3 regions of the Lysinibacillus sp. JK80 genome follow, and region 2 is predicted to be linked to each of the others. Evidence: riboswitches for the same ligand, from Rfam matches in the RefSeq annotation. Region 2 holds a riboswitch; each other region holds the start of a gene.
What was found. Region 2 has a riboswitch for S-adenosylmethionine ahead of HXV90_RS13095 (MetQ/NlpA family ABC transporter substrate-binding protein). Riboswitches for the same ligand answer to the same signal wherever they lie in the genome.
Positions count from the first base shown of each region.

Region 1 (11,110 bases), 1.0 Mb from region 2:
TCATTCGAATACTCCATCGTTTACTGGATAAATCTTTTTCGTAGAATGCTTTTAAATATTGATTGGAGAATTGTTTAATTTTTAGTTCCACCTGTTCATTCCTTATATTCTTTAAATAGGATGAAAAAATTTTTTCAATAGCTTCTACTTGGGCGCTTCCTCTAGGTACCAATACGATACTAAATAATGCGTTATTGAATAAGTAATCATACCAAAGTTGAGAATAATTTTGTAAATAACGGTCACGAACTTTCTCAAAATAGCTTTCACGCTGTCGCTGAACAAGTAAATACATAAAAAAGATAAAGAGTACAACTAATAAAAAGGAAATTATTACCAAAATTGTCGAAACAGTCAGCTTGATCATTGCCAAAACCTCGCAAACGTTCTTTTAATTTTGGCTTCTAGCAAACGTAAATTAAATGGTTTGACAATATATTCATCAACACCGCCCTCATAAGCATTAAGCGCTGCCCCTTCAGAATTGCGTTCTGACATCATATAAATAATAAATTTCTTTTCATTTGGCATATGTCGTAAGATATGCAATATTTCTAAGCCATTTTTTAGCGGTAAAATATCATTCATAAGAATTAGATGCATATGCCCTAATTTATAATCATCCGATTGTAAAAAGCTATAGCCATCCTCATAAACCTTTACATCTAAAGAAAAATAAGGGATATTTATTTGGTTAAGCGTTGACTCTAATACTTGTCTAAAAATTGCGTTTTGCTCAATAATACTAACTTTCACTAATTCAGTTGGTTGCTCACAGTAATCCTTTACCTCTGCTATACTCCATGTTAATTGCTCATCCCCTGATAACATCTGTTTATTTTTATTTAACAGCTCTTCAAAAATAACGTTATTATTTCTTATTTCTGTTATAGAGGCCTTTAATGCAATCTGTTGGAACTTTCGTTCTGCTTTTAAGATGGCAAATATTCGTTTTAAAAACGCCCTAGCTTCTACATCACTACTTTGTAAAAAGAAGATGCCCCAATGATCTCCGTCGGATAATTGAAAAAGCAAGTCTGTCTTGCGTATTTTTGATTGTAAAAACGAGGTAACTTGATCATTCACATTTTCATTCAGTTGTGTAGCATTAGCTGTTTTTAAAAAGACTGCTGTTATAGTAAGGCGTGATCTAATCACACTTTCTCGCCATATTTTAAAGTAGCGCTCTACTTCATGTTCTTGCATGATGTCATGGGTGAATTTTATATCATTCATTAGAATCACTCCATCTAGTTTTTTCTTATTATTACTTTCTATCATTTATTTCGTAGATTAACAACATTACTATAGTAATAAATGTGACTAAACAATAAATAGACGTCATAAAAAATACATAGTTTCTCATCAATTTAACTACAAATAAAAAAGAGTACATAAGTCGTTAAACTTATGTACCCTTTTATAAAATTTTTAATTCTTATTTTACCGGTACTACTGCACCTTTCCACTCTTCTAAAATGAAGTCTTGGATTTCTTTAGATGTTAATACTTCTAATAATTTTTTATTTTCAGGTTTTGATTCATCACCTGCACGTACAGCGATGATGTTAACATATGGAGATTCTTTATCTTCAAGAGAAATAGCATCTTCAATTGGGTTTAAACCGTTATCGATGGCAAAGTTAGAATTGATAAGTACTGCATCGCCTTCATCGTTTTCGTACATTTGTACAAGCATTTCTGGGGCAGTATTTGCATCGAATTTAAAGTTTTTAGGATTTTCTTCAATATCCTTTAATTCTGCTGCTGTTTTATCAATGCCTTCTTTTAATTTGATTAAGCCTTTAGCCTCTAACAATGACAGCATACGACCATGGTCAGATACTGAATTAGAAAGTAAAATTGTTGCGCCTTCAGGCAGGTCTTCTAACGTTTTATATTTTTTAGAGTAAATACCGATTGGTTCAATATGAACGCCACCTGCATTAACGAAATCATAGCCATTGTCTTTAATTTGTAGCTCTAAGTAAGGAATGTGCTGGAAATAGTTTGCATCAATATCTTTTGACTCTAAATCTTGGTTTGGTAGAACATAATCTGTATACGTTTCAATTTCAAGGTCTATGCCTTCTTTAGCTAAGATCGGTTTTGCTTTTTCTAAAATAACTGCGTGCGGTGTATTAGAAGCACCTACTTTTAATGTTACGTTTTCTTTGTTATCTGTTTGATCGCCAGATGCTGATTTTTCATCTTCTTTTTTATCTGTACCGCAAGCTACTAATGCTAGTACAAGTATTGATAAAAATAATCCTGCTAATAACTTTTTCATTTATGACACTCCCTTGTATTTGTTTTAAATATGTTAGCGGTAAAAACCGGAATAACCCCTTTTTCTTGCTAGCGTTTATCAATTTTTTCAGTAATTAAATCACCAATCCATTGAATAATAAATACGACTACTAAGATCAAAATAGTTGCCATTAATGTCACATCTTGGCGATTTCGCTGGAAGCCGTCTAAGAAAGCTAAGTTACCAAGACCACCTGCACCAATAATTCCTGCCATCGCTGTATAACCTACAAGAGCAACAGCCGTTACAGTGATACCAGAAATCAAAGCTGGTAATGATTCCGGAACCAATACTTTCCAAATAATTGTAGAAGTTTTTGCTCCCATTGAACGGGCTGCTTCAATCACACCTTTATCAATTTCACGTAACGCAATTAATACCATACGAGCATAAAACGGTGCTGCACCGATAATTAAAGCAGGTAACGCCGCATTGGCACCGCGAATTGTACCTAGTAAAAACTTCGTAAATGGAATTAATAAAATAATTAATACGATAAATGGAATGGAACGGAAAATATTAACGAGTGATCCTGTTAAAAAGTTAACGATTTTATTTGCCCATAACTGATTGGGGCTAGTTAGAAATAGAACAATACCAATGACTAACCCAAGAATAAATGTCACAACCGTTGATATAGCTGTCATGTATAAAGTTTCATACGTAGCTTGCCACATATTTTCCCAGTCTACATTCGGAAAGAGATTAGTTAGCATTTTCAATCACCTCCGTCTGTACTTCCACTGTATTTAAATAACGAAGGGCTTCAGTGACATTTGTCTGAGAGCCATCAATTTGCACAATCAATGTACCATATGCACCATTTTTTGTTTGTGAAATATTTCCGTGAACAATACTTACTTCTACATCAAATTGTTTCACAAGATGTGAGATGACAGGCTGTTCTGTTTTTTCACCAACAAAAATCAATTTGACAAGTTGTCCAGTTGGATAGTTTGTTTTAATTTGTGCTACCGTATCTTGTGTTTCCTTAGTGTCGGTAATTTGAGATACAAACTTCTTAGTAATAGCCGCCTGTGGGGCTTGGAAGACTTGTAATACCTCACCACGTTCCACAATTTCGCCTGCCTCCATCACCGCTACACGATGACAAATTTTGCGGATGACATGCATTTCGTGGGTAATCAGGACGATTGTTAAGCCTAAGCGTTCATTTATATCTACGAGTAAATCAAGAATGGCATCCGTTGTTTCAGGGTCAAGTGCGGATGTCGCCTCATCACATAGTAAAACCTCTGGATTATTCGCTAATGCACGTGCAATTCCTACACGCTGCTTTTGTCCCCCGGAAAGCTGGGATGGATATGCCTTATCGCGCCCTTCTAAGCCTACAAGGGCAATTAATTCCTTCACACGCGCTTCACGTTGAGCCTTTGGGAAGCCTGCGATTTCTAAAGGGAATGCAATATTTTCGGCAACTGTTCTTGACCAAAGTAAATTAAAATGCTGGAAAATCATACTTACCTTTTGTCTAGCTGCTCTAAGCTTTTGCCCTTTTATCGATGAAAATTCTTGATTGTTCACCGTTACTGTTCCTGCTGTCGGTTTCTCTAAACCGTTTAATAAACGAATCATGGTACTTTTACCAGCACCACTATAGCCGATAATGCCAAAAATTTCACCTTTATTAATAGTAAGGTTGACGTCTTTGACTGCCGTTAATTCGCCATTTGCTGTTTTGTATTTCTTTGTAATATTTTGAAGCTGGATCATAGCGAATACTCCTTTTCTCATATAGAAAACCCCTTCACTCACAGACAAGTAGAAGGGGTCACGTATGATACGTTAAACCGTTCTCTCATCTTTCAAAGAAAAATCTTTGGGTGATTTGGCACCTTTTCACATTGTGATGGTTGCCGGGCTTCATAGGGCACTTCCCTCCGCCACTCTTCATAAGAGTTCGATATATTTAATGTTTTAATAATATATTTGATACTTTACCACGCTAGTAAAGTTCAGTCAATTGATTTTTTTAACAATTCATATAAAAATGGTACGGATTGAAAAGCATAAATCTTTTCTGTCACTTTTCCGCCATCACTGATGAGTAGACAGGGAACACTTTCAATTTGATGCTCATAAGCTATGTGTTCCAAAAAGTTGATATTTGCTTTACCCATTTGTAGCTGTGGCAGTAATTGCTCAATAATGGACATCATTTTAGATGCCACTGCACACGTTCCACACATCGGTGTATATAAATAAAATGCAGTTTTCTCTCCCGACTGTTTAGCCGCTTCCCACTGCTCTATTGACCATTCTTCCATTTACTCACGCAACCTTACAAAATATATTCATTATGGATTGAAAAATGTGCACGCAGTAAAATCATTGCTAGCACTTTTCTTGGTGTCGTTTCTACTTCCTTGTATGTTGGCATTGTGCGCAGATGCTCAGCCTCTGGATAATGTCTGTCCATTAATGCACGTAGCTTATCACCAGAAGTATCTGCATCAAAAAAAGTAAATAGCTCACAGCCCTCATAGGGATCCAGTAGTTCTTCTAATTGATGCACACCAATTGTACCATTCGTACATAGTATTGTAACATTCTCATTCAAAATAGGCTCAATTTGTAGCTTATCTGAGCGCCCTTCTACTATCAAGCATTTTCCCTCGAACATTACGCCACCTCCATTTAGAGATCCCCACTTATAAGTCATTATATAACAAAAAACGCCGGTAGTTTCCGACGTTTTTCGATTATGGCTTGTCTTATTCAGCGATCATTTCTTCGTATTGCTCTGCTGTCATTAGTTTCTCAACTTCTGATGCGTCAGCAGGCTCAACAACGATCATCCATGCTTTTTCATATGGTGATTCATTAACGAATTCTGGGCTATCTTCTAAATCTGCATTTACTTCAACTACAGTACCTGAGATTGGTGCATATAATTCAGAAACAGTTTTTACTGATTCTACGCTACCGAATGGATCATCTGTTTTGATTTCGTCGCCAACTTGTGGAAGCTCAACGAATACGATATCTCCTAATTCAGATTGTGCGAAGTGAGTAATACCAATACGTACTTTTCCATCTTCTACTTTTACCCATTCATGTTCTTCAGAGTATCGTAAGTCTTTAGGTGTGCTCATGCAAAAAACCCCTCCATAAATATGTAATATATTCACTTTCAGTGTGCCATACTTCTCCTATAAATACAAGGTTTAATACGGTTATTTCCAAGCTTGCTCAAAATCTACTTCTTTAAAACCTAAAGTAACTTTTTTTCCATCTGTCACGATGGGACGTTTAATTAACATGCCATCTGAAGCAAGTAGCTCAAGCTGCTCATCCTCCGTCATTTCTGCTAACTTGTCCTTTAAACCAAGCTCACGATATTTCATGCCTGAGGTATTAAAAAATTTCTTCAAAGGCTGTCCACTAGCTTGCCAAATAGCTGTTAATTCTTCTTTAGTGGGAGGTTGCTCTGCGATATGTACCTCTTCATAGGAAACCTCATGCTCATTTAACCACTTCTGTGCCTTTTTACATGTTGTACATTTCGGATAATGGAAAAATTGAATCGTCATTACAATGCTCCTCTTCTGTCTTTTTCTGTAGTATACCATCATAGTTGTTTTCAATGGTGAACTTCACTCTTTTTTGTAAGTTTATCCACCAGTTGTGCAAATTTATCCGCTCCTTTTACAATTATCCATCTCATAAAAAAACCTAGCTATCTTTTGCAGATAGCTAGGTTAAATTTGCACTATTAAACAATATATTTTTCTGCATCAATTAATTTAACGGAAGCCTCACGCTTCTTCGCAATTAAATTATATGGATTATTACGCGTTAGCTTACGCAGTGCAGATAATGTCATACGGGCTGCATCGCCATCCGCTGAAGCAAGAATTGTGTCTTTTGCTTCTTTTTCGATTTCTGCGAATGCTTCTTGGCAGAAAATTTGTGTGTATAGCAATTTTTGATGTGCTTTTTCAGCACCGTCACGAGCAATTGCTTTTTCTGTACGTAAGACAGCTGATTCCATTGCAAATAATTGGTTAGCTATATTCGCAATGTTTACCAATACTTCTTGCTCTTGATCAAGTTTTGCACCAAAGCGTTGTGCTGCTAATCCTGCAGCTAATACAGCAATCTTCTTGGCATTTTTCACTAAATATTTTTCTTGTGCTAACGGCTCTGTACCGATTTCCTCTGGCATTAGCATAAGCAGCTCTTGCTGTAAATTTTGAGCAACTTGTAATAATGGCAGCTCACCTTTTAGAGCCTTTTTCATAAATGTACCAGGTACAATCATGCGGTTAATTTCGTTTGTACCTTCAAAAATTCGATTAATACGAGAATCACGGTAAATACGCTCTACCTCATACTCAGCCATAAAGCCATAACCGCCATGAAGTTGTACTGCTTCATCTGCAATATAGTCTAATGTTTCTGAACCGAATACTTTGGCAATAGAGCATTCAATAGCATATTCAGCAATCGCACCTGCAATCACTTTTCCTTGCTTTTGCTCTTCAGGGCTTAACTGACTTAAGCGGTCCTCAAATAGACCAACCGTACGATAGTTTAATGATTCTGATGCATACAGTTGAGAAGCCATTGTAGATAATTTCTCTTTTGTCAGATTGAAATCAGAAAGCTTTGTTTTAAATTGCTGACGTTGGTTTGTATACTGAATAGCTAACTCCAATGCACGCTTCGATCCGCCAATTGTGCCCACGCCTAGTTTATAACGACCAATGTTTAAAATATTGAACGCAATGATATGACCACGACCAATTTCGCCTAATAGATTTTCTACAGGTACTTCCGCATCTTCCAATACTAATGTACGAGTTGATGATGATTTAATCCCCATTTTCTTTTCTTCAGGGCCAACTGAAACACCATTGTAGGCACGTTCTACGATAAAGGCAGAGAATTTATCGCCATCAATTTTTGCGTAGACAACAAATACATCAGCAAAGCCTGCATTCGTAATCCACTGTTTTTCCCCATTTAAAATATAATGTGTGCCAGCTTCATTTAATTTGGCAGTCGTTTTTGCACCTAGAGCATCTGAACCTGAACCTGGCTCTGTTAATGCATAGGCAGCGATTAATTCACCTGAAGCAAGCTTAGGTAAGTATTTTTTCTTTTGATCTTCATTACCGAATAAAACAATTGGTAATGACCCAATTCCAACGTGAGCACCATGTGTGATAGAGAAACCACCTGCAACAGACATTTTTTCAGCGATTAAAGCTGAAGAAACTTTGTCTAATCCTAGCCCATCGTATTCTTCAGGCACGTCTGCTCCAAGTAAGCCTAATTCGCCTGCACTTTTTAGGAGACGCACTGAATGCTCAAATTCATGGTGCTCTAAATTTTCAACTACTGGTAAAACTTCATTTGCTACGTATTCCTCTGTTGTTTTAGCAATCATTTTATGCTCGTCAGTGAAATCTTCCGGTGTAAATACACGATCTAATTCCACATCTTCAATAAGAAATCCGCCGCCTTTAATGAAATCAGTTGTTTTTTCAGTCATGATTAATTCCTCCCAATATATCTTTTTGTTAGTTGATTCCCCTAATGATCATATATAGAAAAGCTTGATGTATACAATGTTCGGAGGCAACCGTAAACAGTACACCTCAAGCTGATCTAGCAAAATTTATAGAATTTCAAATACGCCAGCAGCACCCATGCCGCCACCAATACACATTGTCACGACGCCATATTTCTTCCCTTGACGCTTCAATTCATGAATTAGCTTTAAAGTTAAAATAGCTCCCGTTGCGCCTAATGGATGACCTAATGCAATCGCTCCACCATTGACATTGACTTTCTCTTGGTCGATGCCTAAATGACGTACCACCTGTAATGACTGTGAAGCAAACGCTTCATTAATTTCCCATAAATCAATATCATCGATGGATAAGCCTGCAATTTCCAACGCTTTTGGCACTGCCACGATAGGCCCGATACCCATTACTTCAGGGGGTACACCGCCTACTGCAAAGCCTAGGAATTTTGCCATTGGTGTCAGTCCTTGCTTGTCAGCTTCTTCACGATCCATTACTAGTACAGCTGCTGCACCATCGGAAGTTTGAGAGGCATTCCCCGCCGTTACACTGCCTTTTACATGGAAAGCTGGACGCAATTTTGCTAAACCTTCAACTGATGTACCTGGACGTACACCTTCATCCATACTGAATGTGAATTTTTTTACTTGTGGTTTATTGTTATCGTCTACGTAATGCTGTTCCACTTCGATTGGTACAATTTCATCATTGAATTTACCTTCTTTAATTGCCTTTTCAGCAAGCGTGTGCGAGCGAACAGCAAAAGCATCTTGATCTTCACGACTAACATTATATTGACGAGCTACTTCCTCAGCTGTATGTCCCATGCCCATATAATATTGTGGAGCCGTTTCCGCTAAAGTCGGATTTAAACGTGGTGTATTCCCTACCATCGGCACCATACTCATGGATTCTACACCACCAGCAAGAATGGCCTTTGAGTGTCCTAACATAATTCGCTCTGCTGCATAGGCAATCGCCTGTAAACCTGATGAGCAAAATCTATTAATCGTCAGAGCAGGGGTTGTATCTGGTAATCCAGCAAGTGCCCCAATACTACGTGCTACATTCATTCCTTGCTCTGCTTCTGGCATCGCACAGCCTAAAATTAAATCATCAATCGGCCCTTCATAGCCTGCTCTTTTCAGTGTTTCTTTGACTACGACAGCACCAAAATCGTCTGGTCTTACTGTTGCTAAAGAACCTTTTTTTGCTTTTCCAATTGGAGTTCGTGCTCCTGCTACAATAACGGCTTCACGCATCGTATTAATCCCCCTTTGTTTCATGTGCAAGATTGGTTTATTTCGTCAATTTAGTTACGAAGTGGTTTACCTTTTAACAGCATGTGTTGCATTCTCTGCTGTGATAGCGGATCAGCAACAAGGCTAAGGAATGCCTCACGCTCTAAGTTCAATAAATATTGCTCATCGACTAATGTGCCGTACGGAACCTTTCCACCTGCAATAACATAAGCTAATTTTTTAGCAATTTTTAAATCATGTTCGCTAATAAAGCCTGACTCAAACATCCCTTGCGCACCGATGAGTAATGTACCATAGCCTGATGCACCGACCACTGGTACTTTCGTTGGTACAGGTGGTTGATAGCCCGCTTCGTAAAGCGCTAATGCCGCCTGCTTCGCATCATACAATTGATGATCTGGATTAACTGAAATACCATCCGCAAAGTTTAGGAAATTATTTTCACGTGCTTCCTCACCAGATGTTGAAACCTTCGCCATCGCAATTGTTTCAAATACTTTATTAGCAATATGTTGATAATCTACCTCTACACCGTTTGGTAAGCCCTTTAGGAATTTTTGATAGAGCGCTTTATTTCCGCCACCACCTGGGATTAACCCAACCCCTACTTCCACCAAGCCCATATATGTTTCCATTGTTGCTTGAATATGTGCAGCTGGTAAGCAAACCTCTGCTCCTCCACCTAATGTCATAGCAAATGGTGCTGCTACAACAGGCTTACGTGAATATTTAATTTTCTGCATGGCATCTTGGAATGCCTTAATGACGAAATCTAGCTCAAATATATTATCATCCTGTGCTTCTACTAAAATCATTCCTAGATTTGCGCCAACACAGAAGTTTTTCCCCTGATTGCCGATGACTAAGCCCTTATAGTTAGCCTCTACTTCATCTACTGCAAAGTTAATCATCTGGATAATATCCAAACCGATCGCATTGGATTGCGAATGGAACTCAAGTAATGCAATTCCATCACCTAAGTCTATTAAACTGGCACCTGTGTTTGATTTAATCACACCATGCTTTTTCTTATAGCGTTTTAAATTAATCTCTTTTTCATTCACTGGCACTTTCACATATTGTGAACCATCATAGTATGCTAAATCACCGTCTAATTCTGTATAGAATGTCTCAAACCCATTTGCTAACATCTCTTTGACAAATGCAGGTACCTCTCGGCCTTCAGCCTCCATTTTCGCCACAGAATCTTTTACGCCTATAGCATCCCAAATTTCAAATGGCCCTTGTTGCCAGCCGAAGCCCCATTTCATCGCGTTATCAATGGCTACGATATCATCGGCAATCTCACCATGTAGCTGTGCAGAATAAAGTAGCGTTGGTGCAAAAATACCCCATAATAGCTCACCTGTACGATCCTTCGCATAGGTTAACGCCTTCACTTTATTGGCTAATCCACGAGTTTGTTTTGCCATTTCAATAGAAGGTGTTTTTAATTTTTTGGCTGGACTATACGTTAAGGTTGCTGGATCAATCTCATGTATCTCTTTTCCTTGTTTTAAGAAGAAACCTTGACCCGATTTTGCTCCTAGCCAACCGTTCGTGACCATTTTTTGTAAAAATTCAGGTACTGCAAATACTTGCTGCTCGTCACCTGTTGTTTGATCGTAAACATTTTTCGCTACATGAATGAATGTATCTAAACCAACTACATCTAGCGTACGGAAAGTTGCAGACTTTGGACGGCCAATAAGCGGCCCTGTTACAGAGTCTACCTCACCAACAGAGTAACCACCTTTTAACATTTCCTGTAAAGTGACTAGTAAACCATATGTTCCAATGCGGTTGGCAATAAAGTTTGGTGTATCTTTTGCAAGTACAACTCCTTTACCAAGCACATCTTCCCCAAACGTTTTCATGAAGCTAACTACTTCAGGTGCAGTTGTATTGGCAGGAATCACTTCTAATAATTTTAAATAGCGAGGTGGGTTGAAAAAGTGTGTGCCAAGAAAATGTTTTTG
Region 1 is NZ_CP058997.1:3,603,691-3,614,800, forward strand. It holds gene HXV90_RS18130 (HEAT repeat domain-containing protein) at 1-367, opposite strand, end outside; gene HXV90_RS18135 (response regulator) at 364-1,236, opposite strand; gene HXV90_RS18140 (MetQ/NlpA family ABC transporter substrate-binding protein) at 1,439-2,290, opposite strand; gene HXV90_RS18145 (methionine ABC transporter permease) at 2,359-3,027, opposite strand; gene HXV90_RS18150 (methionine ABC transporter ATP-binding protein) at 3,017-4,045, opposite strand; SAM riboswitch class I at 4,128-4,231, opposite strand; gene HXV90_RS18155 (thioredoxin family protein) at 4,288-4,599, opposite strand; gene HXV90_RS18160 (toprim domain-containing protein) at 4,614-4,955, opposite strand; gene gcvH (glycine cleavage system protein GcvH) at 5,047-5,427, opposite strand; gene HXV90_RS18170 (arsenate reductase family protein) at 5,509-5,865, opposite strand; gene HXV90_RS18175 (acyl-CoA dehydrogenase family protein) at 6,048-7,832, opposite strand; gene HXV90_RS18180 (acetyl-CoA C-acetyltransferase) at 7,959-9,131, opposite strand; gene HXV90_RS18185 (3-hydroxyacyl-CoA dehydrogenase/enoyl-CoA hydratase family protein) at 9,182-11,110, opposite strand, start outside.
Region 1: another riboswitch for S-adenosylmethionine. It lies ahead of HXV90_RS18150 (methionine ABC transporter ATP-binding protein); the one in region 2 lies ahead of HXV90_RS13095 (MetQ/NlpA family ABC transporter substrate-binding protein).

Region 2 (11,110 bases):
GTCCAGGTGTTTGTGAAAACTTAGCTGGGAAGCCCAATGTTCTCATTGGTCCAGCAGTCGGATGCTCATAGGACAGTACCATGCCACGCTCTAGTATATGAGGGTCATTCAATGTTTGGTCATAAGAATAGATTGGACTAGATGGTACACCATGCTTATCTAATAGTTCGAGCCAGTAGATAGCCTTATGCTTAATTAGCTCGCTTTCAATTTCTGCTTCCAGCTCCCTCACATGTTGGGCACGTGAATAGTTGGTAGCAAAGAGAGGATTGTCTAACCAATCAGGTCGATTGACAACCTTTGCCGCAAAAATCTCCCATAGCTTTTGATTGCCAGCACCTACTAGAATATAGTCATCCTGTGTTTTGAAACCTTGATAGGGCGCAGACACACGATGGGCGGTTCCTGTTCGCTCAGGTAACTCACCCTTTCCGAAGTAAGCAGCGGCCTCCCAAACAGTCCACGCAAGACCTGACTCCACTAAGGACACATCAATATATTGACCTTCACCACTACGAAGCTTATAAATATAGGCCATTAAAATCGATTGTAAGGCTGTTTGTGCAGCAGCAATATCATTCACCGCAAAGCCAACTTTTACAGGTCGTCCATCTGCTTCACCTGTCATATGCATTAAGCCACTCAGACCCTGAGCCATAATATCATAGCCACCCTTTTGACTATAAGGACCTGTTTGACCATAACCAGAAATAGAGCAGTAAATTAGGCCAGGATTGATGGCTTTTAATGTGTCATAATCAATACCAAGCTTTTTCGTGACACCTGGTCGATAATTTTCCACAAGTACATCAACAGATTGAATCAATTCTTTAAATAAAGTCAGTCCTTCAGTCGTTTTTAAATTGATGCAGACACCTTTTTTATTACGATTAACCATCATATACATATGACTTTCTTCATTAACGAATGGACCCATTGTACGGGTATCGTCTCCATTTGGGTATTTTTCAATTTTGATAACTTCTGCACCCATATCTGCTAATACCATGGTGCAATAGGGACCTGCTAAGACTTGTGATAAATCGATAACCTTTAATCCTTGTAATGCTTGTTTCATTTACCCTCAGTCCCATCCTGTTTGACTAATGTGATGTTGCGTAATCCTTTGACAGAGGTAGCACCGGCTAATGCGATAGAAACCTTTAATTCATCATAAAGATTGGTCATCACCTTTTCGACACCTTGTTGTCCCTCAAGGGCTAGTCCATAGACGAAAGGACGTCCAATTGCAACTGCATTCGCTCCTAAAGCAAGTGCTTTTAAGGCATCCATGCCACGATATATACCACTATCTAATATAATAGGAATTTGTCCATTCACAACTTTCACAATAGCAGGAAGGGCATCAAGTGAACCAATCACACCATCTAATTGACGGCCACCATGGTTTGATACAATAATGCCATCAATACCATTGTCGATAGCATGTTTTGCATCTTCAGGATGTAAAATTCCCTTCAATAATATAGGAAGGTTGGTGCGTTTTTTTAGCTCTCGAACATGCTCCCAATTAAGTGTTGGGTGGAAGACATTTTGCAAGACACCTTGTACGTAGGATTCGAATGAATCATCAGGTAAAGTGGCTGTAAAAACAGGATCATTCATATAATTTCCTCTTGCATAGCCTAGCTTCAATGGTGAAAATTGATTGCGTACATCTTCTTCACGCCAGCCTAGCATTACGGTGTCGACAGTTAAAACGATCGCTTCAAATCCAGCTTCCTCCGCACGTGCAGCCATGCTAAAAGCAATTTCTTCATTAGTAGACCAATATAATTGAAACCATTTTGTTGCAGAAGGCGCAGCTTGAGCAACTTCTTCAAGAGCAAAAGTGGACACAGTGCTTTGTATATAAGGGATATTTAAAAACTGGGCGGCACGTGCAACGGCAAGCTCACCTTCATCGTGAACCATTCCGTTCATGCCCACAGGAGCAAAAAGCAAAGGAGTTGGATATGTTTTACCAAACAAATGAACCGATGTATCAACGTGTGACACATCATTTAAAAATCGGGGAACAATGGAATACTTCTCAAAAGCTGCACGATTATTGCGCAGTGTTTGTTCACCGCCAGCACCTGAACGGATGTAGCCAAAAGGGCCAGCATCGATTTTTTCCGCTACGGCCTTTTCTAAATCTGCAAAGCAAATGGGGAAGGGGGCTTGTGCAGTTATATTTTTTAAGAGTAGATCGCCATCAGTTATGTTTGTCATCGTTACTACCTCACTTATTTATTGAAAATAGGCTTTCTTTTATTTAAAAAGGCTTGAATACCTTCGTTATAATCGTCTGAACTAAATGAATCCAAAACTAACTGTGCCAGCTCATCGTTTTCTTCAATTTCACCATCAACAATTGCTTGGATAATTTTTTTGATGCCTGCGTTTGCAATGGATGATTTACTTAATAAATGTTCAGCGAATTGCAATGTCGCCTCATCAATTTCCTCTGGTTCGTGTAGGGCCGTGATTAAACCAATATTTTTTCCTTCTTCAGCTGTAAAAATAGTTGCTGTGTACAAAATTTCCTTTGCCTTAGCGACACCAACAATATTGATGAGACGTTTCGTGCTTTCTAAATTATAGACAATACCTATGTTTGCAGCGGTAATGCCTAGCTTACTCTTAGGCGTTGCTATTCTAAAATCACAAGCATTTGCTAACTCTAAGCCACCACCAATTGCTAAGCCCTGAATCATAGCAATTGTCGGGTGTGGAAATTTATAGAGAGCATCGATCGCCTTTAGAGCCAATTCATTATAGGCTTTAGCATTGTCTGTAGCATAACGAACATCTAAAAACTCGCTAATATCTGCACCGGAAGAAAAGGCTACTTCATTGACACCGCGAACAATTAAAAGTTTGATGGAAGAATCTATACGGAGCAGCTCTAGTTGGTCTACTATGGCTTGAAACATTGCCCTTGATAAAGAATTCCGTTTATCCGGGCGGTTTAATACTAACGTTGCAATATAGCCATTTTTCTCTACATAAATTTCGTTTGTCATCTTCATTCTCCTCTTAATCTTTTTTCAACTTCGCGGCGAAGCGGTTACCAATGGATTGAATGCTCTGCACAAGGATGATTAAGATAAAGACAGTTGCATACATCACATCAACCTCATAGCGCAAATGACCATAACGATAGGCAAGGTCACCTAAACCGCCAGCACCAACCATTCCTGCCATTGCTGTTGCACCAATTAATCCTATTGTGGCAATTGTTAAGCCTAAAATAATAGATGGTCGCGCTTCACGTAATAGGACATGCCAAATGATATGGCGACGTTTAATACCCATGGCTGTGTAGGCTTCTACTACTCCGGAATCCACTTCTAAAAGCGCAGACTCCATCAGTCGTGCAATATAAGGAGCTGTGTAAACAACTAGTGGAACGATTACACCTTTAACACCAATTGTTGTACCTACAATTAACTTGGTAAAAGGTAAGATGAAGAATAGTAAAATGATAAATGGAACAGAGCGAACAATATTGATAAATAGATTAAAAAACTGATAGAAAAATTTATTTTCAAAGGATTGTCCTGGTCGTGTTAAAACGATTAATAGCCCTAATGGAATGCCAATCAGAATGGAGAAAAATAATGAAATTCCGACCATTTGAAATGTTTCGATAATTGCTTTGCCAATAACATCTGACCAATCTGTAAAGAAGCTTTGGATACTACTCATTGAACGCACCTCCTAATTCTTCCACTGCCACGCCATTTTCTGAAAAATACGTTAACGCCTTTTGGACAATCTGCGTTTCGCCATGTAAATGCACCACAATATTGCCGACAATACCGTTTTTTAATTCAATAATATTAGCTGTTAAAATATTTGGTTGCACATCATATACCTTAGTGACTTCTGCTAATAATGGCTTACCAGTACTTTCACCAAGGAATGTTAAACGGATTACACTTCCTGAAACATTTAATTGCTCAATAAGAGAAGGGGATAAATTACGTTGTGAAATTGTATTCAAAAACTTTCGCGTTGTAGGGTGCTTCGGTTTCGCAAAAAGTTCAATCGCTGTGCCAAATTCCACAACTTTCCCTGATTCTAGAACAGAAACCTCATCGCAAATTTTTTGAATTACATTCATTTCATGTGTGATGAGCAGAATCGTAATGCCTAATTCACGATTAATTTTTAACAACAATTCAAGAATGGCTTCCGTTGTCTCAGGATCAAGTGCACTTGTTGCTTCGTCACTAAGTAAAATCTCTGGTTCCTGTGCTAAGGCACGTGCAATAGCCACACGCTGTTTTTGACCACCTGAAAGTTGATTTGGGTAACTATCTAGTTTATCTGTTAAACCGACAATTTCAGCATACTTAGCTACTCGGTTTTTTACTTCCGCCTCTTTATAGCCTAGTAGCTTTAAGGGAACTGCAATATTATTGTAAACTGTTGCTGTTTTTAAGAGATTAAAGTGCTGGAAGATCATCCCGATTTTTTGGCGTGTTTGACGTAATTCGTGAAGAGAAAGGGTCGTAATGTCTACATTGTCTATCACTACTTTTCCTGCTGTAGGACGTTCTAGTAGATTAACGCAACGAATGAGTGTACTTTTACCAGCACCACTATAGCCGATTACACCATGAATTTGTCCCCTTTTTACGTGAAGGTTGATGCCATCCACAGCTTTTATGATGCCTTTTTTCGATTTAAATTCTTTTGAGATATTTTGTAATTGAATCATGCGATTGTTTGCTCCTTTCTCAACCTTCTAAAAAGCAAGAATCTGCTCGTCTTCCCATTGGGGAATTTCAGCAGATTCTTCGGCTTTATAGAAGCTTTCTGAACATATTACCAGCTAGGGATTACAGAACCTTTGAATTCCTCTTCGATGAATTGACGCACTTCGTCAGATTGGTAAGCCTCAACGAACTTTTTAATTGTTGGATCATTTTCATTTTCAGCACGTACAACAATATAGTTCACGTATGGAGAATCAGTAGATTCCAATAAAATAGAGTCATCTTTAGGGTTAATGCCAGCCTCTAGTGCAAAGTTTGTATTAATAGCTGCTACATCTACTTCACTAAGTTGTTTAGGAATTTGAGCTGCCTCTAATTCAATGAATTTTAAATTCTTTATGTTTTCTTCTACATCACGGATCGAGGCTGTTAAGTCTGCACCCTCTTTTAACTTAATATAGCCAGCTTCCTGTAAAACAAAGAGGGCACGTGCTCCATTCGTTGGGTCATTTGGTAGGCCAAACGTTGCACCGTCAGGAATGTCATCAAAGGATTTATATTTTTCAGAGTAGATACCCATTGGATTTAAAATCGTCTTGCCCACTGGTACTAAATCTGTATCATGGTCTTTATTAAATGTATCTAGGAAAGGCTCGTGTTGATAGCTGTTCGCATCAAGATCACCTTCAGCTAAGGATGTATTAGGTAAAACATAGTCAGAAAATGATTTTAGTTCAACTTTTAGCCCATTTTCTTTTGCTACTTTAGCGGCTACTTCTGCAATTTGTTCGTGTGGACCAGAAGTGACGCCTACAACGATTTTCTTTTCATCAATTCCTTCAGCTTGGCTTTTACTATCTTCTTTAGAGCCACAGCCTGCTAAAGCCGCTACTAATGTTAAACTTGCTAAACCTACTAAAAATTTATTTTTCTTTTTCATGAAAATACCTCCAAGATTGTTTTTATCGGTTTTTTGAAAATAAAAAAACTCTCTTACAAATTAAGAGAGGCTCATGAAAAGATGTCCTCTCTTATCTATCAAACGAAGATCGTTTGCAGGATTTAGCACCTTCCTTTAAAAAGGAGGTTGCCGAGCTTCATAGGGCCAGTCCCTCAGCTACTCTTGATAAGAGATTTATAATATTTTTTTGTAATTCCGATAGAACTAATATAATTTATAGGGTATAGTAAGTCAATAAATAATTTTTAAATTTTTTATATAATTATAATATTTCGACGCAAAAGAGGGATAACAATGTCTGTAAGAGTTAATTATGGTATAGGTTCATTTGGTAAGGTTATTAGTGCTCGTTTTCTAACGGGAACAGATATCATTGAAGGGATTGAAGCGCTTTGCGAAGAGAATAGTATAGAGTCAGCAACAATTGTAAGCTGTATTGGCAGCTTTCAAAAAAGTAGCTTTGTTTATTTAGTGCCAGATGCAACAGTTCAAATTCAAGTTCGTTTTAGTGATGTGATTGAAAAAGAGGGACCATTAGAATTTATTCAAGGTTCAGGTGTGGTGTGTAAGCGAGATGGTGGATATGAGACACATTTCCATGGTTCTATGAGCGATCAATGGGGTGTTGTATCAGGTGGGCATTTAATAAAAGGGGGCAACCCTGTTATTACTGCTGATATCGTGTTGGCAGAGGTACAAGGGATTCAACATATTCGAAAATGGGATGATGAAACAGGTCATGTTCAATTTTATCCATTAGAAAATGGTTTAGGGCAACCAAGGAAAATTGAATAATAGTAATAATCCTGTAGCTAGGGATAGCTACAGGATATGGCGTCATTATCTTTTAAACAATTGTAATTGCTCGATTCTATGGATTGCTTCACGTAAGCGCTCCTCACTAACCAGCAATCCTACGCGAACATAGCCTTCACCATATTGACCGAAGCCATTACCTGCTGCTACAGCGATATCAGCTTTTTCGAGCAAAAGATCAGCAAACTGTTCACTTGTATAGCCTAATGGTACAGGGAGCCATGCGAAGAAGGAGCCTTTTGGAGCCGTAACATGCCAGCCAATTCTTCGAGCTTCTTCAATGAGTACATTGCGGCGACGCTCATAAGTAGCTCGTAGTTCACATGCACATTGTTGGGAAGCCGTCAGTGCTACTGCTGCGGCTTGTTGAATGGCAGGGAATTGACTACAAAACAGATGATCCTGGATTAGATTAATAGCAGCAATAATCTCGGCATTCCCTACAGCGAAGCCTATACGCCAGCCAGCCATATTATAGGTTTTCGATAATGTATACATTTCAACTCCTACTTCTTTTGCACCCTTTGCTTGAAGGAAGCTAACTGGTTTATTACCGTCAAATCCTATTGCCCCATAAGCAAAATCATGTGATACGATAATATTGTGCTCCTTCGCAAAGCGAACGGTCTCTTCAAAAAACGCAAGTGATGCTGTACCACCTGTAGGGTTGTTCGGGTAATTTAAGTAAAGAAGCTTTGCTTTTTCTTTCACTTCATCAGGTAATGCATGATAATCAGGTAAGAAATCATTTTCAGCAAAAAGGGGCATTACTTCAAAATTGACGTCTCCTAGTACAACACCTGATAGGTAATCTGGATAGCCAGGATCTGGTAAGAGCATCGTGTCACCAGGGTTTAACACAGCTAAAGGTAGCTCAACTAGACCAATTTTTGTTCCACCAAGAATCGCTACCTCTGTATCTGGATTTAGTTCTACCTGATATTCACGTTGATAAAAGTCCGCAGCAGCTTGGCGTAATTCAGCGAGACCTCTAAATGGTGAATATTTGTGGTTTTGAGGATTTTCAGCTGCTTCCTGTAATGCTTGAATGATGTGAATAGGCGTTGGCTGATCGGGATTTCCTTGCCCAAGGTTAATGACATCACGCCCTTCTTCTAGAGCCAAGTTTACTTTTTGAACGAGTGCTGCAAAAAATTGAGTGGGTAGTTGCTGTAGTTTTTTAGAGAATTCCATGCATGATCACCTTTTTCAGAATATAATAATTATTATTGAAGAATATGAAGCAAATAGTATTACTTTTTCTGTTAATTGTCTAGAGGAGGAATAGAGATGAAAATCGGTTGTATTCAATTAAATGTTGGCTTTGGCAAAGTTGAAGAAAATTTTGAACGTGCCGAGGATAAGATTCGTGAAGCTGCAAAAAATGGGGCAGAAATCATAGTGTTACCTGAAATGTGGAATACAGGCTATGCTTTAGAGAAACTGCCTGAGCTAGCAGATATCAATGGTGAGCGGACAAAGGCCTTTTTGGCTAAACTTGCTAAGGAACTTGATGTACATATTGTAGGGGGCTCTGTTTCAACAAAGAAAGGCGATAAATTTTATAATACGATGTATACCTTTGATCGTAATGGAGAACTTGTTGGGGAATATAGCAAGGCACATCTTTTCCGTTTAATGGACGAGCATCTTTACTTGGAAGCAGGGGATGAAATGAATCGTTTTGCTTTAGATGATATTGAAGCTGCTGGTGTCATTTGCTATGATATTCGCTTCCCAGAATGGTTACGTGCACATGCATTACAAGGAGCAAAGGTATTATTTGTACCAGCGCAGTGGCCAACTCCAAGGATTGACCATTGGAAAACGTTGCTACAGGCTCGTGCAATTGAAAATCAATGCTTTGTCATTGCAGTAAATCGTATTTCGAAAAAGGTAGAAAATTTTAATGGGCAGTCTATGATTATTCAGCCTTGGGGAGAAGTATTATGGGTAGGTGCTGAGGATGAGGAAGTAGCAGTGATCGATGTAGACTTTTCTATTGTCGATGAAGTACGTGGAAGAATTCCTGTTTACGATGATCGTAGACCAGGACTGTATCACGATGTAGTTGTGAAAGGGTAATAAAGGGCACGCTTAGGAGGGGAGTTAACCTTTTAAGCGTGCCAACTTTTTTCTAGCTCTTATCCTCGATTAATGAATTGGCTAGTAGCATAAATTCAAGTGTAATGCGGTTATGCCCGTTCATAAAATTTTTACCAAGTAAACTTTCAAGCTTTTTTAAGCGGTGATAGAGTGTTTGACGAACAATAAACAATTGATTCGCTGTTTGCTGTTTAGAGCCATTTGTTTGTAAATACACCTGCAATGTTTCGAGAAGCTTACTATTATATTTTTCATCGTATTCAATAACGGGCTGTAAATAGTCGTAAATCACTTCCTGTAAATCCACCTGCATTTGTAATTTATAGATTAAATGATATAAATGCAGATCATCATAAAAGAACGAGGACGTTTGTACTTTTCGACAAATATATAAGGTTTCCAGTGCAGTTTGATAGCTTTTAGGAATTTTATCCACATCACAAACGACCTTCCCAATAGCTATCTGATAACCTTGTGCCTGCTGCTTTTTATAAAATTCAGTTTTGACCAAAGAGGAAAACATGTTGTTTAACATATCACGAATGGCTTTACTATCTTTTGTATGCAGTAAAATAAAAATAACATAGCTTTTTCTTTCAAATAAAAATGGAATAAAGCCATGTTGCTCAAAGAGATTACGATAATAAAGCTTACTATAGACTACATCCTCCTGTGCCTTTGTCAAGGTATTAGGAGAAGCCAAAATAAAGACAGTGCCACTGGATTGTGTATAGTTAGTATAATGTGTAACGATAAATTTATAGATTTCCTCCTTAGATAGTTTTTGATCAATCCAATCAGCTAAAATCGAAGCATCCTCAATATTCTTTTTTTCCTCAATATAGAACTCTCGCATTAAAAGCTGTGCCAACGCTGTTGCCGTGCGATCTAATATTAATAATTCAAATTCGGAGAAAAGCCCATCTTCTCGATAAATTGATAAATCGGCATAATGTTGATCAAATAGAAAAATAGGCTCATGTTTAAATTGCTGAGACGATGTATTCAATGTTAGGAATTGCTGCCGCTTTTTATGAGCCATATTCGGGAAAAAGACAGGTTCTCTTCCCTTAATGGAAAACATAATTTGTATTTTCAATTCATTAAACATATTTTGTAAAATATCGTCCGTATTTTGTCCCAATACTGCATTTTTGTTCAATGTTTGTGAGTAAGCTTCTAGTGAAGAAATCAATAGATATTGCTGATTGATAATTTGACTATGTAAATCCTGTGTAATACGAACAAAAGGAACTGCTTCATGGAAAACAATAATAGGAAACTGGTGGCGGTTGGCAAGTGTTAAAATCGCTTCAGGTACTGCTTGAATAGAGGTGCCATATTCAATACAAAGTGCTGCACAATTTTTTTGAATGATGGCTTCTATAAAGGATACAAAGTCCTCAATACTATGTTGGAGACTAAGCCCTGTAGTTAATACTAACTCTTCACCAACTAAAAAATTATCAACATGTATGATTTCTAGTACATGTGCCCATTTAACGCTCCTTGTTAATCCCTCATGACCTGCAACTACCTCTGCATTTTGAAAATATTTATTCTGTAAAACGTCTAGTACTTTTAGTTGAAATGGGCTCATTTTTGCCCCTCCTTTTGACATGCGTGTCTGTGGTTGGAATTCAATAATTTCTGCTTGGCGCTAAAAATTTACTCATAAAATCGTTTAAAAATTATTTTAAGAATATTTAGTCTATTTTACATTATGTATAAAACAAAAGTATAGAATTTTACAGTTTGTCTATTACTTCAACGTTATGAAAGATGTAAGATTTTTGTAAGCGATCAAGCAATCTACTAAAAGAGGTGACAGATATGGGGCAACAAACGCATTTACAAAGAGGATTAAAGAAGCGGCATATGACGATGATTGCGATTGCCGGTGTAATCGGTGCTGGACTATTTATGGGGAGTGGCTCGGTCATTAACCTAGCTGGTCCAGGGGCAATTTTATCGTATATATTTGCAGGAATTATCGTTGTATTAGTTATGCGTATGCTAGGTGAGATGGCGGCAGTCAATCCAACGAGTGGATCGTTTGCTCACTATGCACATGAAGCCATTGGTCCGTGGGCAGGTTTTATGATTGGATGGTTGTACTGGTTTTTCTGGGTGATTGCTATTGCTTTAGAGGCAACAGCAGCAGCTGCCATTATTCAATATTGGTACGATGGGATTCCTTTATGGCTTTTAAGTCTGTTATTAACTGTAGCACTTACATTAACAAATGTTCTTTCTGTCAAAGCTTTTGGTGAGTTTGAGTATTGGTTCTCTCTTATTAAGGTTGCAAGTATAGTCGTTTTTCTAGGTCTTGGTGCTTTTATTATCTTTGGTATTGCTCCAAACTTTAATGCTGTTGGTATGACCAATTTAGTTGAACAGGGTGGTTTTTTACCAAATGGTTTTGGCGCTGTTCTAATGGGTGTCGTTATCGTTATTTTTTCATTTATGGGGACAGAAATCGTTGCGATTGCTGCTG
Region 2 is NZ_CP058997.1:2,563,260-2,574,369, reverse strand. It holds gene HXV90_RS13120 (CaiB/BaiF CoA transferase family protein) at 1-1,078, opposite strand, end outside; gene HXV90_RS13115 (alpha-hydroxy acid oxidase) at 1,075-2,235, opposite strand; gene HXV90_RS13110 (enoyl-CoA hydratase/isomerase family protein) at 2,250-3,029, opposite strand; gene HXV90_RS13105 (methionine ABC transporter permease) at 3,043-3,714, opposite strand; gene HXV90_RS13100 (methionine ABC transporter ATP-binding protein) at 3,707-4,732, opposite strand; gene HXV90_RS13095 (MetQ/NlpA family ABC transporter substrate-binding protein) at 4,840-5,670, opposite strand; SAM riboswitch class I at 5,759-5,863, opposite strand; gene HXV90_RS13090 (PPC domain-containing DNA-binding protein) at 5,986-6,486, shown strand; gene HXV90_RS13085 (pyridoxal phosphate-dependent aminotransferase) at 6,532-7,701, opposite strand; gene HXV90_RS13080 (carbon-nitrogen family hydrolase) at 7,798-8,592, shown strand; gene HXV90_RS13075 (PucR family transcriptional regulator) at 8,645-10,213, opposite strand; gene HXV90_RS13070 (amino acid permease) at 10,447-11,110, shown strand, end outside.

Region 3 (11,110 bases), 1.9 Mb from region 2:
GTTTTACAGAATATGAAGCAAAGGCCTATACGGCACTTGTTCAGCAAAGTCATGTCAGTGCTTATCAGGTTAGTAAAAATTCTGGCATACCACGTGCAAGAGTGTATGATATTTTAAATATCCTTGTAGAAAAGGGCATCGTGTTAAAAGAAGAGACCGCAGAACAAACGACCTATTCGGCAATGCCTGTGTCTGTGTTCTTACAGCAAATGCAACAGCGCTGGGAGTCGAATTTTACGTCTATAAGCGGGAAATTAGAGAAATTAGAGGAAAAAGTACAGGAAGCTGAGCCTAAAGTGGTCATGCTGAAGGGCAAGGAATCCATTATCAACTATTGTCAGTCACTTCTAAAGAAGGCGAAGAAAAAAGTGATGCTGTCGATGTGGGAAGATATGTATGATGCCTTACGTGAAGATTTGCAAGAGGTGGCGCTGCATGTTCCTGTTCATGGCATTACGTTGTATGTAGGAGAGCATCTCGCCTCAATTGACCAGCATAGAGCCACACATTATACAAAAAAAGCGTCTACACCGCATTGGTTTATCTTATCGATAGATGGTCAGGAAATGATTTATGGTCATTCTCCATCTACCCAAGAGACGGCCTTTATCACCAATGATCCGGTTCATATTTATTTGTTAGAGGATTATATATGGCATGATGTGCTCATCAATCGGTTAGTAAAACGTGATGATCAGGAGTTAGAAGACTGGATTGCTAAGGAGCGTAAAGCTTTTTTCTTAGAATAGTCGTATAAGGAAGGGGAGGAACTTGAAAAAATTCGTGTTGCTAGGTTTAATGAGCCTACTAATGCTAGGAGCCTGTAATGCTACACCACCTACCGATCCACCAACGATTCATGAGCTAACGGTTGTCCCAGATAATGTCCAGAAAAATATCGTTTCTAATGACAGAATACAACTATTGCATGAAAAGGATGCTCCATATTACCTTGTTTATTATTCAAAAGGGAATGTATTGGCAAGTATTACAGCTGAGGGAAATAGGCTTATTATCCAGTTAGAAGAAGGCAGCGAGCAAAGGAAAGAGGCTCAACCCTATGTTTTTAAAATCACCGTCAAGAATCCTGAGCTGGATACCATTGATTTGCGAATAAACGGTCAGAGTACGCCAATTGATCGTATGACCATTATGTGATAAAAGAAACCGAAATCCCTTTAGAAATGAGATTTCGGTTTCTTTACGTGATGTCTAATAAAAGACTTTGTCTACGTTATATTTAGAGCGGAAAGTATTAATCGCATATGTTTCGTAAATTTCACGTTCCATTGGATCTTCTACTTCATAGACTTCAATTTTGAACACTTCATCACGATGGTTTTTCATCGGAGATACATTATCCTCGAAATGTTTTTTAATACGTTGACGAATTTTACGTGCTTTCCCAACAAACAATAGCTCATTCTTGTCATTATAGAATAAGAAAATGCCGCCTTTATCACGTGTGATTTTATGGAAGTCAATAAAACCGAAGTAAGGTGTGATTGGCACATCACCTGGTTTTAAATCTTGTTCACGTTGACGGATTACTAGATCTGGTTTTGGAAATTCAATTTTAATCAAACTATTCACGTTCCTCTCCCTTACTAAAAGTATATGGTAACATAATTACGGCATGTTTACCATAAATTTTAAATGTAGAAACCCCACAGATAGCAAGCTTAGTGTACATCAAATGACCAAGAAACATGCGCGTGAATCACAAAATATTCTATGAATTATTGATATTCTAACAAGTTCATGTTACAATTCAAGATAATTAAATAATCTTATCAAGAGAAGCTGAGGGATTTGGCCCGATGACGCTTCAGCAACCTCTAACAATCGTTAGAAAGGTGCTAATTCCAGCAAAGGATTTTTTCCTTTGAGAGATAAGAGTGGACGTGAAAAAAATCCTTCTCATTCTATCTCGTATGGAATGAGGAGGATTTTTTAATTTCGTTGCATTCTACGCAAGCAAGGTTTGCTAAAAGAGAGTGATTATAGAGAGGGGAAAGCAAGATGCCAATTAATATTCCGAAAAATTTACCAGCTGGAGAACATTTACGTGAGGAAAAAATCTTCGTCATGGAAGAAGATCGTGCGAAAACACAGCAAATCCGTCCATTAAATATATTAATATTAAATTTAATGCCTGAAAAAGAAAAAACAGAGCTCCAGTTATTACGTTTATTGGGGAATACACCATTACAAGTGAATATTACCTTTTTGAATACAGCCACACACGAGTCTAAAAATGTGAGTAAATCCCATTTGCAGCTTTTCTACACAACGTTCAATCAGATTCGACACCGACGCTATGATGGTATGATTATAACTGGTGCGCCAGTAGAAAAAATGGCTTTTGAAGAGGTCAACTATTGGCAGGAAATTTCAGAAATTATGGATTGGTCAAAAAAGAATGTGACATCCGTGCTACATATATGTTGGGGGGCACAGGCTGCATTGTATCATCATTATGGCATTGGGAAGGTTGAGCTTTCTGCTAAATGCTCAGGCGTCTATTCCCATGTGATTACAGATTTAACTGTAGATTTGGTACGTGGCTTTAGTGATTTATTTACTGCACCTCATTCACGCTATACATCTGTTTCGATTGACGAGGTTCGCAATCATCCAGATCTACGATTATTATCCTATTCAGAGGATGCTGGGGTATTTATTGTACAATCAAAAGATAATAAAAATATTATGATTACGGGGCATCTAGAGTATGATGCGACAACGCTAGCCGATGAATATAGTCGCGATGTGGCGAAGGGCATAGATATCGCCGTTCCTGTAAACTACTTCCCGAATGACGATCCGACACAAGTGCCGATGAATACATGGCGTGCCCATACGCATCTATTATTCTCTAACTGGTTGAACTACTATGTTTACCAAGAAACACCATATGAATGGGATTTTGTAGATGAAATCGAATATCATATTTAATTAATAAAAAGTCTAATTTCTTTTCTAGCTTAGAAGAAATTAGACTTTTTGATTGTCATCTTCTGTTTCCTGCTGAGGTGTTTCGTTTTTTTGAGCCTTGGATTTACGATTGCGAATAACTACCACAATCAACAAAAGTATGGGTAATAAAATGGTGAAAATAAAGGAAAAGATTGGCCAAATTTCATTATTATAATTAGTAGAATGCACAATATCTGGATGAACAATTTGAGAAAGTCCAATGACAATTATACCCATCGGTATAATAAGCGGACGATGATCCTTAATCTTCAAAATTTGTGCAAGGCCAACAACGGTCGTATAGAAATACATAAATGTACGAATATATATAGACGTAATCCACATAAATGCCATAATGATTTCTATGCGCTGTAAAAAATTCCCTATAGATATTCTTTGCGCTAAGGCATAGCTAGGAAATGTCCTTGATGCAGTGTTTTCAGGACCTAATACAAGAATCGATAGGACAATCAACGTAACTAAGACGATTCCACCAAGGATTGCCCCAATATATAGCCCTTTCTGTGCAGACGGCTGTACATTGACGCCAGTAGGATAGAGCATCAATAATACAATTAATGGAAAGGAAAAGATACTCATAAAGCGTGCAATACTATAAAACATAGATGCTTTGGTCGCTTCTAGTAGAGGCTGAATATTCTCAAATGTAATTTGAGGGGTAATACTAATGACGAAAAAAATAAAAATAAAGATAAACAATGGGAAGAGGATTTCTGCCGAACGGGCAAAGGTCTCAATCCCTAAATAAGCGGCATACATAATAAGGATACTGAACAGTAGGGCAAATGCTAATGTCGGTGTCTCTGGCATAACTTCCGTTTTCATGAAAATACCGATAAAATAAAGTAATTCTCCAGCCGAAAGAAAGGTCATAATCAGGAAACAAATCGCTGTGATTTTCCCGAAAAAACGCCCAAGAATTTTTTCATTGGCCTCGATAAAGTTTAGGGACGGTGTTTGATTGGCCAGTGTTAAAAATAATTTTAGAACCAGTAAACTGAGCAGAACACCAATGCTTGCCGCTATCCAAGCATCTTGCTTAGCGGCACCAGTAATACTCGAAGGGATAATTAAAATCGCTGTACCGATAGAATAGAGAAAGGTAACGATTGTAAACTGTCTTGAACTAATTATCTCTTTTTCCATCAAGCTACCCTCCGTTTCTCAGTCCATCTTTCTATTTTGTGAATGACACAATGTAATCCCTAATCGGTGTGAAGATAAAGGTAATCAAATCTAATGGGCTAGGAATATGGATTTTAAGGGCAATCCCCATATTTAAAGCCGTTCCAATAAATAGCAAAAAGGAGAATACAATAATGGCTTTTCTATCCTGTTGCTTTTTTAGCTTTGGAATAAAAACAAGAGCAACAATGATTGCAATAATCAAGATAGCTACTGCTAGTACCATCTCATTACTCCTCCTTTGGCTTGTTTAATAATGAATTTTGCATCGTACCTGAACCTTGGGTTGTTACCTTTACATGAACAGCCACTGCTAAATCTGGAAAAATGGAAGTCCAGTCATCCTTAATTTTTTTCCACTGCTTTGGATCTGCCCGATGTAGGGCATCCCCAAATCCAAAAACATCGACTTCATATTGCTGTTGAATTTTCTCTACTGTTTTTTCAATGCGGTCATCAATACCCTGGGCTGTTTTTTTATTAACGTAATCAATCGATTTATTTTTGGTAAGATCGATATCACATTCGACCTCTCCAACATTCTGCTCTACATTAATATGGACATCGATTTTCGGTTTCCCGTTTTTAAATGACCCTTTCACCTTTGTAGTGGATTGGGTGATTTCAGTAGACAAGGTCCCTTTATTAGGACAGGCGATGATTTCTATCGTACTTTGAATTTTGTCATTAAGAAAACTAATACTTTTGCTTTCGCTTTCAGTCAGTAGCCCTATATATTTATCCCCTTTAAATACTGCTAAACCTGTATAACGTAATAGCACAGGTGTTTTAACACGTTGCACATTTGTTTGATCTACACCTAATTTCTTATCGCCATGAACTTCAATAGCAGAAATTAACGCCCCTTTATGCTTATTGGTTAACGTATTGACTAATTCATCAATATTAACAGCTATCGTGGAGCCCCAAGCCTTTTCAGAGACATCAAGGGAATTCAAGATTTTATTTGCAGGAACTTTTTCGATGGGTGTTAGTACATTTAATACTTCCTTCGCTGTTGCTTCGTGAGACATAATGACGTCGAAATCCTTACGAAATTCATGGTCCCTTACAATTAAATCAAGTGCATCACTAATGCCTTCTTTCGCGAGATCTTCCCCTAATACAACCACTTGAAGGTGGGCAAAATAAGGTTTTCGAGCTGCAATAGTCGTCATTTTCCGAATGGCTTCAAAGATGGTCTCGCCTCTCGAATGATAGCTAACGACAGGAGAGCGTTGAGTAGAAGCTTGGCGCACTGAGACTTCACTAGGATCAACAATTTGAACTGTAATTTCATATTCCTCATCTATTTTGTCAATGCCAAATGCTACGACTATGGCCAATTCATTTAATTCACGCTTACTCCAGCAGCCACTTAACAGTATTGTGAGGATACATAGTAAGCAAATCCAGTTTATTTTTGCCATATTCCATTCCTCATTTATCCAGTTGTTATTTCCTGCTTTTTACATTGATATATTTATGTCCTCTAACAATATTTTTTTGATTGACCAAACGAGGTCGTGTAAGTAACTTTCTACGCGGGAACAGCACAAACGCATCCTTCTGATCCTGTAATACCAACGGTGCGAATGGGCTTAAATAAGGTACACCAAATGAACGAATGCTACATAGATGAAGAATAATTAGCATAATGCCAAACATTACACCGAATAAACCAAACATAGCAGCTAAAATCATTAATGGGAAACGTAGTACACGAATCGTATTCGATAAGCCATAGGCAGGGAATAGAAAGCTACAAATCGCTGTTAAGGCTACAATAATTACCATTACAGCGGAAACGACGCCTGCATCAACTGCTGCCTGACCAATAACTAAAGTACCTACGATGGATACCGCAGGACCGATTGTTCGAGGCATACGAAGTCCAGCTTCCCTTAAGACCTCAAAGGCAACCTCCATAATAAGCGCTTCTACTACTGCAGGAAAGGGTACGCCTTCCCTTTGTGAAGCAATGCTAATTAACATGGGTGTCGGTAGCATTTCCTGATGAAAGGTAGTAATCGCCACATACAAGGATGGTGCTACTAATGCTAGACTGATACCAAAGAAACGCAAGATACGTACAAGTGAGCTAATCATCCAATGCTGATAATAATCTTCTGCTGATTGTAAAAAGGATGTAAATAGCGCTGGAACGACTAAGACAAAAGGTGTGCCATCAACTAGAATCGCCACTTTGCCATCTAATAATTCACCTGCGATGACATCAGGTCGTTCAGAGTTGTAGACGGTAGGAAACATAGAGTTTTTTGAGTCTTGAATAAAATCCTCAATATAGCCACTTTCCAGAATGCCATCAATATTAATACGATCTAATCGAGCCAATACCTCTGCGACGATTTTGTCACTGGCGATGCCATTTATATACATCACTGCTACATCTGTTTGTGTCACATCTCCGATAACGCGTGATTTTATCCAGAGATTCGGACTTTTTATTTTGCGACGAATGAGCGCTGTATTCGTACGCAAGGTTTCCGTAAAGGATTCCCTCGGTCCGCGAATTACGGATTCCGTCGATGGCTCTGTGACAGCTCGATCCTTGGCACTTCTAGTACTTGTCACAATCCCTTCGGCAAAGCCATCTAATAAAATAACCGTTTCACCATTGAGAATGGCATTGTAGAGTGTTGTGAAATGCTCAATATTCGTCACATCGCCTACCGTTAAATAGGAATTCCGAACATATTGATTAATGGTTGTTATTTCAATATCTTGTTCTTCTTCAATATTTGCCATCAGTTTATCGATAACAGAATCAGAAATAGTCGTTTTATCCGATAAGCCATCAATGGAAATAATGGCGAGGCTATGGGGATCAGTTTCTCCAATCGCAATTTCACGTATGATAATATCATTACTATGCCCTAGTGATTGTTGAATGATTTTTATATTTTTAGATAGGGAAGTATACAATAAATCGTTCGTTGTATGGGATGGGGAGGTCTCGTTATTGTTAGACATGGACATGTGTTTTCCTCCTCAAATGGTCGTTCATTACCTTTAGAATGGACAATTTTTTTGAGAGATAAACGAAAGAGATATGAAAAATCTAGCTATTTGTGGCAATATCACATTCCTTGCAACTTTCGTGTGTCTTGTTTTGTAATAAATAAAAAAACAGTCTGTCCTTTCATGTATGGAAAGGACAGACTGCTTTATGTACGATAGTCGTATTGTAATTCATCATTACTTGTATCAACATCAACATGTAAATTGTGATCGTTAAAGAACCAAAGATCTTTCTCATCAATGTAATAGATAACACCATCAATTTCTGTTTGCACACCTATGGCAATAGGTTCCTCATGTGTCATTCCTAGTGAAAAGCCTTCGTGAAACGGACTTGAGCCACCATAACGTGCATAAAAACGAATTGTATCACCAGGTTCAACTTCCATTTCATGTTTGAACCATTGTAGGGCTTCATCTGTCAATGCAATATTCATTTCAAATGCTCCTCTCTTCCTACAGCCATTTTACCTTTGGTTCGGTGCCGTTTTTAATACGAGCAATATTGGCACGGTGACGATAAATAATAAAGGTAAATAAAAAGGCTACCAAGATGCCTAATGCAAAGTCACCTGTAATAAAATAATAAACGATTGCATAGATAAGCGCTACTAAAGCGGCTATCATTGATGTTAAGCTGACGATTTTTGTGATTTTTAATGTCACAATAAAGGTAATAAATAGTAGGACAAAGAGTGGCCAAGAATAGCCTAATAATACACCAGCTGACGTTGCCACAGCTTTCCCACCACGGAAGTTGGCAAAGATCGGGAACATATGACCGATAACAGCGACAAGACCCAGTAATAAAGAGTGGAGTGTAGTATCAGAGAAAACAGGAAGTGTCACGAGTAAGACAGCGGCAGTTCCTTTTAAGACATCCATCACCGTAACAATAATACCAGCCTTTTTCCCTAATGTTCTAAAAGTATTGGTCGCACCAAGATTACCGCTCCCGTGTTCACGAATATCGGTATTATAAAAAATTTTGCCTATCCATAATCCAGAAGGTATAGAGCCGATTAGATAAGCACATAAAATAATAAGTCCATTGATCATAGTTGGACTCCTTTCATTCATAGTCCATCACTTGGTACTAATAGTTTGTAACAAGTATTTTACACTTTTTCTTGCTAATCTACAATGTTATGAAGGAGATTTCATCCGAAGTCTTGAATCAATACAAAAGAGAATCTATTAGTGAGGACTAGGCTTTTAGACATAAATTTGTAGGAAGCACTAAAACCTTTATAAAAATATAGGCAAAATGGCAATTTTGTCAATCGCTCATTCCTTTGGTAGAATAGAAGTCTAACTTTATCCTGTTTAATCGCAAGGCACGAGTTAGTGTGCTTTTATTTGCAAGCATCACAACTTTATTTTGCAACTAAGTAGGCTTCAATGCGTCAAATGATGATGGAAGCTAGAAGCAGTCTGTCTTGCTCAAATACCAATTTTAAGCAACTGTTGAAGATGTTTACTATTAATAAAAAAGATCAAAACTGTGAGCAAATTTTAAAATTTTATTGGACCTGTCGCTAGCTATTGACAGGAAATGCTATTATTATTAGGATGAGAACATAAATAGAACATGTGTTTGTTTTTTGGAGGGGAATTTTTTTGACGAATAAACAGTCACCTAGCGTCTATAATGATGACGCTATACAAGTATTAGAAGGATTAGAAGCGGTACGCAAACGACCTGGCATGTATATCGGTTCTACGGATGGCCGTGGACTTCATCACCTTGTGTATGAAATCGTAGATAATGCGGTGGATGAAGCACTGGCTGGCTTTGGATCTCATATTATTGTCACAATTCATAAAGATCAAAGTATGAGTGTGCGCGACTTTGGACGTGGGATGCCAACCGGTATGCATAAAATGGGCAAACCGACACCAGAAATTATTTTTACAGTGCTACACGCTGGTGGTAAATTTGGTCAAGGTGGCTATAAAACAAGTGGAGGTTTACATGGTGTTGGTTCTTCCGTTGTGAATGCGCTCTCAACATTTTTAGAGGTGACAATCCATCGCGATGGTAAAAAGTATCGTCAACGCTTTGAGCATGGTGGACAGCCTGTCACAACACTTGAAAATATTGGGCAGACCAAGCAGACAGGAACGCTTGTTCATTTCCTACCAGATGAAACGATCTTCTCTGTCACAAAATTCAATTATGATACGTTAGCAGAACGATTACGTGAATCAGCCTTTTTATTAAAGGGCTTAAAAATTGAATTAATTGATGAGCGCGAGGAAGGCAAGAGCGATGTGTTCTTTTATGAGAATGGCATCGAGGCTTTCGTTGCGTATTTGAATGAGGAAAAAGATGTCCTTCATCCAGTAAAATATGTAGAAGGCGTACAGGATGAAATCGAAGTAGAGTTCGCTTTCCAGTATAACGATGGTTATTCAGAAACGATTTTATCATTCGTTAATAATGTCCGTACACGTGATGGTGGTACACATGAAACGGGTGCAAAGGCAGCATTGACACGTGTCTTTAATGAATATGCAAGAAAAATTGGCCTGTTAAAGGACAAGGATAAAAACCTTGAGGGGACAGATATTCGTGAGGGCTTAGCAGCGATCGTGTCTGTTCGTATCCCAGAGCATTTACTGCAATTTGAAGGACAAACAAAGGGCAAGCTTGGGACAAGTGAGGCTCGTTCTGCAGTAGATAGTGTAGTGTCTGAGCAAATTTTGTATGTGCTAGAGGAAAATGCAGAGTTATCAGCTTCTCTTGTTCGTAAAGCGATTCGAGCGCAGCAAGTGCGTGAAGCAGCTCGTAAAGCGCGTGAGGATGCACGAAATGGCAAGAAAAATAAAAAGGGTAGTACGATTTTATCTGGAAAATTAACGCCAGCTCAGTCACGTAATGCGGCAAAAAATGAGCTGTATTTAGTCGAGGGTGATTCTGCGGGTGGCTCTGCTAAACAAGGTCGTGACCGTACATTCCAAGCGATTCTGCCATTGCGCGGGAAGGTAATCAACACAGAGAAAGCCAAGCTACAGGATATTATGAAAAATGAAGAAATTTCAACGATTATCCATGCGATTGGGGCAGGTGTTGGTACGGATTTTGCGGTGGAGGATTCTGCCTACAATAAAGTAGTCATCATGACCGATGCGGATACAGATGGGGCACATATTCAAGTCTTGCTATTAACATTCTTCTATCGTTATATGCGTCCGCTCATTGAGTCTGGGAAGGTCTATATCGCACTACCGCCGCTTTATAAAGTCTCAAGAGGTACAGGGAAAAAAGAAGTCATTGAATATGCTTGGACAGAAAGTGATTTACAAAAGGCCATCAAGAAGGTTGGAAAGGGTTACATATTACAGCGCTATAAAGGTCTTGGTGAGATGAATGCAGACCAACTGTGGGACACAACGATGAACCCTGAAACACGGACATTGATTCGTGTCACAATCGAGGATGGTGCACGAGCGGAGAGACGTGTCACGACGTTAATGGGTGATAAGGTGGAACCACGTCGTAAATGGATCGAAGCCAATGTAGACTTCGGTATGGAGGATGATTCTAACATTTTAGAGAATGAATTCATCCAACAAGAGGAGGACCAAGCATGAGTAGTACAGAAAAGTTTCAAGATTTACCGTTAGAAGAAGTAATGGGTGACCGTTTTGGTCGCTATAGTAAATATATTATCCAAGACCGCGCGTTGCCTGATGCACGTGACGGTCTTAAACCAGTACAGCGCCGTATTTTATATGCGATGTTTACGGAAGGCAACACACATGATAAGCCGTTCCGTAAATCCGCAAAAACAGTGGGTAATGTAATTGGTAACTATCATCCGCACGGCGATAGCTCTGTGTATGAAGCGATGGTACGGATGAGTCAGGACTGGAAGGC
Region 3 is NZ_CP058997.1:699,094-710,203, forward strand. It holds gene HXV90_RS03660 (TrmB family transcriptional regulator) at 1-749, shown strand, start outside; gene HXV90_RS03665 (hypothetical protein) at 772-1,158, shown strand; gene HXV90_RS03670 (nucleotide excision repair endonuclease) at 1,213-1,584, opposite strand; SAM riboswitch class I at 1,788-1,899, shown strand; gene metA (homoserine O-acetyltransferase MetA) at 2,023-2,958, shown strand; gene HXV90_RS03680 (GerAB/ArcD/ProY family transporter) at 2,998-4,146, opposite strand; gene HXV90_RS03685 (hypothetical protein) at 4,178-4,411, opposite strand; gene HXV90_RS03690 (Ger(x)C family spore germination protein) at 4,416-5,615, opposite strand; gene HXV90_RS03695 (spore germination protein) at 5,641-7,185, opposite strand; gene HXV90_RS03700 (HesB/YadR/YfhF family protein) at 7,374-7,664, opposite strand; gene plsY (glycerol-3-phosphate 1-O-acyltransferase PlsY) at 7,684-8,286, opposite strand; gene parE (DNA topoisomerase IV subunit B) at 8,848-10,824, shown strand; gene parC (DNA topoisomerase IV subunit A) at 10,821-11,110, shown strand, end outside.
Region 3: another riboswitch for S-adenosylmethionine. It lies ahead of metA (homoserine O-acetyltransferase MetA); the one in region 2 lies ahead of HXV90_RS13095 (MetQ/NlpA family ABC transporter substrate-binding protein).